2 regions of the Nesterenkonia rhizosphaerae genome follow, and region 1 is predicted to be linked to the other one. Evidence: predicted binding sites of a transcription regulator. Region 1 holds the regulator's gene; the other holds the start of a gene.

Evidence for each region. The regulator LexA, encoded in region 1, represses DNA repair genes until DNA is damaged. The targets are predictions, from matches to a motif close to TCGAACANNTGTTCGA.
Region 2: a site for LexA is predicted at 2,038-2,053, ahead of uvrA (excinuclease ABC subunit UvrA). Genes of this name have one in related genera too.

The regions. Positions count from the first base shown of each region.
Region 1 covers NZ_BAABLW010000007.1:789,375-792,789, forward strand. The annotation lists gene ABEA23_RS09340 (ATP-dependent DNA helicase) at 1-1,088, shown strand, start outside; gene lexA (transcriptional repressor LexA) at 1,085-1,819, opposite strand; gene ABEA23_RS09350 (LysM peptidoglycan-binding domain-containing protein) at 2,020-2,454, shown strand; gene ABEA23_RS09355 (histidinol-phosphate transaminase) at 2,525-3,415, shown strand, end outside.
Region 2 covers NZ_BAABLW010000007.1:1,689,733-1,693,147, forward strand. The annotation lists gene uvrA (excinuclease ABC subunit UvrA) at 1-1,955, opposite strand, end outside; gene ABEA23_RS13630 (HAD hydrolase-like protein) at 2,140-2,886, shown strand; gene ABEA23_RS13635 (MBL fold metallo-hydrolase) at 2,958-3,415, shown strand, end outside.

The DNA.
Region 1 (3,415 bases):
CGCGGCGACCGACCGGAATGAACGAACAGCAGCTCCAGGCCGTTGAGCTGGCTAGAAATGCTGCCCGCACTGCGCTCTCTGATTCCAAGCCCTCAGGTGACGGTGAAGCAGATATTGGCCGCACTACGGCGCGTTCACGTCTGCAGGCGGTGATGGATACTGCCAACCGGATGCTGGATGCGGGTGAGACCCCGGATGTGATCTGGTTGTCCCGCCCTGGAACATTCACACCGGGGCAGGGGTATCGGGAGGCTGATATTTCCGAGCCGCCCATCATTTATGTGGCACCGACCTCGGTGGCCGGCCGTCTCCGGGAGGGACTCTTCGGGGAACGCACCGTAGTGCTCACGTCGGCGACACTGACTATCGGTGACAGTTTCGATCCGGTAGCCGGCCAGCTTGGCCTGAAGGGCGAATCAGCCCCGGCGTGGGAGGGCATTGATGTCGGCAGCCCATTCGACTATCCGCGCCAGGGAATGTTGTATGTGGCGAAGCACCTCCCGGCGCCGTCACTGAAAACCCAGGATGTCCAGCGTGAGGAGCTGGCAGGGCTGATCGATGCCTCGGGAGGCGCAACTCTTGCGCTGTTCTCCTCGCGGCGAGCTGCCGAAGAAGCCGCAGAGGAACTGCGCACCAAGCTGGATGTCCCGATCCTCTGCCAGGGGGACGCGACCATGTCTGCCCTAGTGCGGCAGTTCGCCGAGGATGAAGAGACCTGCCTTTTCGGCACTATGAGCCTGTGGCAGGGCGTTGATGTTCCAGGTCGGTCCTGCCGGCTGGTAGTTATTGACCGGATTCCGTTCCCGCGGCCCGATGATCCGCTGACCAACGCCCGCAGTCAGGAGACAGCCCGAGCTGGCGGCAATGGATTCATGCAAGTCTCTGCCACCCATGCAGCCATCCGATTGGCCCAGGGCGCAGGGCGATTGATCCGCACCGCAGAGGACCGAGGCGTACTCGCAGTATTGGATTCGCGGTTAGCAACTGCGCGTTACGGCGGATTCTTGAAGAAGTCCATGCCGGACTTCTGGGCCACTACTGACCAAAAGGTCGCTCGCGGTGCCCTAGCCCGACTCCGCGAGGGCTAGCTCAGACTCCGCAGTACGGTGACGACCTTGCCCATAATCGTGGCGTCGTCGCCCAGAATTGGCTCGTACATGCGGTTCTGCGGCAGCAACCACTGATGACCATCACGACGCTTGAGGGTCTTGACAGTGGCCTCGTCCTCGAGGAGAGCGGCCACAATGTCCCCGTTATCAGCATCCTGCTGACGGCGGACCACAACCCAGTCGTCTTCGAAGATTCCAGCTTCAATCATGGAATCGCCGCGCACCTGAAGCATGAAGAGCTCGCCCTCACCAGTGATCTGGCGAGGCAGCGGGATGACTTCTTCCACGTTCTGTTCGGCAAGGATGGGACCACCAGCGGCAATGCGTCCTACCAAAGGCACCTCTGAGACACGGCTATCGCTATCAGTGCGGTAGGCGTCCAGCTGGACCACGGTCTCGTCCTCGGCGCCCTGGCCGCGAGACTGTGCTGAATCGCTGCTGCTGTTCTCGGTGGCCAGCAGACGTCCAGACGAGTCACGAATGACCTCCATGGCGCGAGGTTTACCCGGGACGCGTCGCAGGTAACCGAGCTGCTGAAGTCGAGCCAGCTGGTGCGTCACCGATGAGAGCGAGGCAAGACCGCAGGCATCTCCAATCTCCCGCATAGACGGCGGATAGCTGCGCTCAGCCAGAGACTTCTGGATGACATTGACGATCTGGCGCTGACGCTCAGTCAGTGCTGGTGCTTCATCGGTCTCCGGTGCCGCCATGTGCCGATCCTCCCTGTGACGGACTTTCGTGTCAGACCCTCCCCGTTGAATAGGGAACGTCATCGAAAGTCACTTCGAACATTACGGTCAGGCTACTCGAAATCGCAGAAAGATTCCATAGATATATGCGAGTGTCTGGCCATGAGTCGAAGATATGTGCTAGAAATAGAACACAGGTTCGAAACAGGAGGTTCTTCCCCATGACCACCTCATCTCAGGTCCCCACCAATATGCTCCGCTCTCATACGGCTCGTACCGATAAGGATCGGACAAACACCGCCCGCGCCAAAGGACACCTCTCTGGGGTCGCTCTGCGCCTGACCCGCCGGGGCCGCTTGATGTTCCTTGGCCTGCCTGCACTGCTGCTTGCCGCAACAGTCGTGGCGGGTGCCCTCTTCGTCTCCGCTTCCTTCTTTAATCAGGTCCAGGCCGGATCGACAGAAGCCGCTGGTGTCCATGCCGAAGAAATGAAGGTCAATGCCGGGGACACTCTCTGGTCGATCGCCTCTCGTGCTGACACCAACGAAGACGTCCAGACGGTGATCCTGCAAATTGCGGAACTCAATAGCTTGGATTCGTCAGAGCTTCAGCCAGGCGAGGTCATTTATGTCCCCACCTCGGGGCCGCAGAACTGAGTCATTTCACTCTGTGGTCTTCGCCCCGGGGTCGTATACCTCCAATTCAGGCGAGGACTAGGATAGTCGGGTGAGCGAACAGCAGACCCGCACTTCCCGACTGGCAGCCCTACCGCTGCGTGATGAGCTCCGCGGTCAGGCGCCCTACGGCGCACCTCAGCTAGCAGTTCCAGCAATGCTGAATGTCAACGAAACCACCTATGACGTCCCGTCAGATGTCGTTGATGCCATCGCGAAAGAGGTCCGCAGGGCTGCAGAGAGCCTCAATCGCTATCCAGACCGTGAGTTCAGCCTGCTGCGCCAGAAGCTCGCGGAGTACCTCAACCGTGAACTTGCTCGCGACGCCTCTGACTTTGGAGCTGCGGCGGTCCAGCTCACTGGTGAACACATATGGGCGGGCAACGGCTCCAATGAGGTGATGCAGCATATCCTGCAGGCCTTCGCCGGCCCGGGTCGTAGCGTGATGTCCTTCCCGCCGACATATTCGATGTACCCGCTCTACGCCCGTGGTGTATACAGCGACTACATTGCAGGCACCCGCGGTCCCGGCTACACCCAGACACCTGACGATGTCGCGGCCCAAATCCGTGCGCACCGTCCCCATGTGGTCATTCTGTGCTCACCGAATAATCCGACCGGTACGGCACTGGACCTGGCTGTGGTGGAGGCCGCCTACGAGGCCGCGCTGGACACAGAGACCATGGTCATCGTTGACGAGGCTTATGGAGAGTTCCGTCAGCCCGGCACGCCCTCAGCCCTGACACTGCTTCCTTCACGCCCACAGTTGATCGTCACCCGCACCATGAGTAAGGCCTTCGCCCTTGCCGGCGGCAGACTCGGTTATCTTGCCGCAGCCCCAGAAGTCACCGACGCCCTGCGCCTGGTTCGTCTGCCCTATCACCTCTCGGCCATCACCCAGGCTGCCGCCTGTGCTGCCCTGGACCATGCGGCTGACCTCATG
Region 2 (3,415 bases), 900 kb from region 1:
CGCTGGGCTGGCACGGCGATACTGCGCCGGCCCGAGAGGTAGTCACCGGTGACTGAGCGCTCATTGGCGCGCAGCCCCTCGACCGACCCCGAATGAACGATCTGACCACCACGTTCTCCGGCACCGGGACCGATGTCCACGATCCAGTCAGCCTCTGCGATGGTGTCCTCATCGTGTTCGACCACGATGAGCGTATTCCCCAGGTCCCGCAGCCGGGTCAGGGTCTGGATCAGTCGGGTGTTGTCGCGCTGGTGCAGTCCGATGGAGGGCTCGTCGAGAACATAGAGCACGCCCACCAGTCCGGAACCGATCTGAGTGGCCAGCCGAATGCGCTGGGCCTCACCGCCGGAGAGCGTGCCGGCGGCGCGTTCCAGGGTCAGATAATTAAGCCCGACGTCGAGAAGGAAATTCAGCCGCGCGAGGATCTCCTTCAGGACCTGCTCGGCGATTTTTGCATCGCGGGCGGAGAGCGTGAGGCCGTTGAAGAACGCAGCGCACTCATTCAGGGGCAATCGGGCCACGTCAGCGATGGATTTGTCCTGGACGAGCACTGACAGGCTTGCCGGGTTCAGCCGCTGACCATCACAGGCCGGGCAGGGCACCTGGCGCATGTACTGCTCGTAGCGGTCCCGGGCGTTATCCGATTCCACCTCTTCGTGCTTGCGCTCAAGATATGTCAGCACACCCTCGAAGCCGGTGGTGTAGCGACGTTCGCGGCCCCAGCGGTTGCGGAACTGCACTTTGACCTTGTAGTTGCGTCCGTGCAGCAGAGCCTTCTGCACCTTTTTGGGAAGGTCTTTCCAGGGGGTGCGCAGCGAGAAGTCCAGCTCATCGGTTAGTCCCTCCATCACGCGCAGCCAGTATTCTTTGGTCCCCTTTCCTGCAGCCCAGGGGGCGATGGCGCCGTCCTCCAGGGACAGGGAATCATCAGGAACTACCAGAGACTCATCAACTTCCAGTCGGGAACCGATTCCGGAGCAGACGTCACAGGCGCCGAAGGGCGAGTTGAAGGAGAAGGTGCGTGGCTCGATCTCGTCGATCGGCAGCGGGTGCTCATTGGGGCAGGCGAGATTCTCACTGAAGCTGCGGTATTTGGGGCCGCTCAGCTCCTCAGGGACACGGCTGGGGTCGGTGGGCTGGCCAGCCTCATCCAGATCCACCATATCGATGACCACGCGGCCTTCGGCCTGCTTCAGGGCAGTCTCAATAGAGTCGGTCAGGCGCTGGCGCATGCCTTCACGGATTACCAGACGGTCAATCACCACATCGATGGTGTGCTTGTACTGCTTCTCCAGTGTGGGTGGCTCATTGAGCTGAATCAGCTCACCATCGACCACCGCACGCGCGAAGCCTTGACTGGCCAGTTCGCGGAAGAGGTCCTTGAACTCGCCCTTGCGCCCGCGCACCACAGGAGCCAGCACCTGAAAGCGGGTCTTCTCCGGCAATGCCAGGATCTGGTCCACGATCTGCTGTGGAGTCTGGCGCTCAATCCGCTCACCGCATTCGGGACAGTGCGGCACTCCGATACGCGCCCAGAGCAAACGCAGATAATCGTGAATCTCGGTGACTGTACCTACAGTGGAGCGCGGGTTCCGGGACGTTGACTTCTGGTCAATGGACACCGCCGGTGAGAGGCCTTCGATGAAGTCGATATCCGGCTTGTCCACCCGGCCCAGGAACTGGCGGGCATAGGCTGAGAGCGATTCAACATAGCGACGCTGGCCCTCCGCAAAGATCGTGTCGAATGCCAGTGATGACTTACCGGAGCCTGAGAGGCCGGTAAAGACGATGAACGCATTGCGAGGCAGCTCCAGCGCCACGTTCTTCAGATTGTGCTCCCGAGCCCCCTGGACCACGATCCGGTCAGCTTCAGCTCGGCCCACTGCCCCCTGGGACGCAGCACTTGCAGAAGCCGCGGTGCCGTTGGCCCCGTGCTCTGGGGCGGGCGAGGACAGGGCTCGGTAGTAGTCATCAACGGACTCGATCACTGCGGTAGTGGTGTCAGACACGCGCACAAGTCTAAGGCCGCAACCCGATTCGAACAAGTGTTCGATTCCTCCTGTCCTTTACTACCCAGCGGCTCATGAAGCAGCCGGGACCGCGTCCTGACGCCGCAGCTGGCGGTGGGAGAATGTGCTCATGTCCTTCTCCAGCACTCCCGGCGTTTCCACCGGCTTCGCCAGCAGCGTGATCTTTGACCTCGACGGAACCCTGGTGGACCCGGCTGGAGCCATCACCGGAGGCATCGCGGCCGCGTTGGCGGCCCACCGTGTACCCGTGCCCAGCCAACAGGTGCTTGACTCGATGGTGGGCCCTCCGCTGCTCACGTCGCTGAAGGCACTGCCGGGAGTCACCCAGGAAAACGTGGCAAGCATCATGGACCATTACCGCAGCAGCTACCTGAACTCTGGCATGGCTGCGAGCAAGGTCTACCCCGGAATCAAAGAACTGCTGCAGACCCTCGGCGAATCCGGTGTATCCCGAGCGGTGGCGACCTCCAAGCCAGAGCCTCTGGCGAACCGGCTCTTGGAGATCCAGGGGCTGGCGGGGCTGATTGATTCGGTCCACGGCTCGCACCCGGATGAAACAGTCCCGCACTCCGGTAAGACGGAGATAGTGGCCGCCGCACTGAGTGCAGTAGGTGCAGATGGCCTCGATGAGCACCAGCGCCGGGACCGAGTCGTGATGGTGGGCGACCGGATCTTCGACGTCGCCGGTGCCCACGCTCACGGCCTGCGCTGCATCGGGGTGACCTGGGGCTATGCCCCCGACGGTGAACTCGAAGCGGCCGGGGCTGACCACCTTGCCGCCGATGCTGCCCAGTTAGCGGATCTGCTGCAGCAGCTGTTGGGACTGTCGTCGTCGTTGCGTTCTGCCCTGGCCTGACCGGCCAGCAGAAGATACTGGTGCAGCTCACGCATGGCGCCGACTTCCGGGCACGCCATAGACTGTGGCGCATGCCCTCGGTTAGTTCCCTGATCTACGATCTGCCCGCCATCACTGTTCGTCGTATCGCGGTGTCAGAAATGAGCAATAACGTTTATCTGCTCACCTCCAAGAAGTCAGGGGTACAGGTGCTGATCGACGCAGCCGACGACGCCGCGGCCATCAGCGAGCTGCTCAGCGCCGCTGCCGCCGACACCCCCTGCGCTCTAAACCTTCGTGCTGTGCTGACCACCCATCAGCACTGGGACCATATTCGGGCCCTGCCGGAGCTGGCTGAGAACCCTGGGGTTGAACTTGCCGCTGGAGCCGATGACGCCGCAGCCATTGAAGAGCAGAAGAGTGTGAGCATCAGCCATCGCCTGCAGCACGCAGACACTGTCCAGTACGACGGAATCTGCCTCGATGTGATCCACCTGCGCGGACACACACCCGGATCAGTGGCGTTTGTCTATCCGGTGGAGGATGGGCC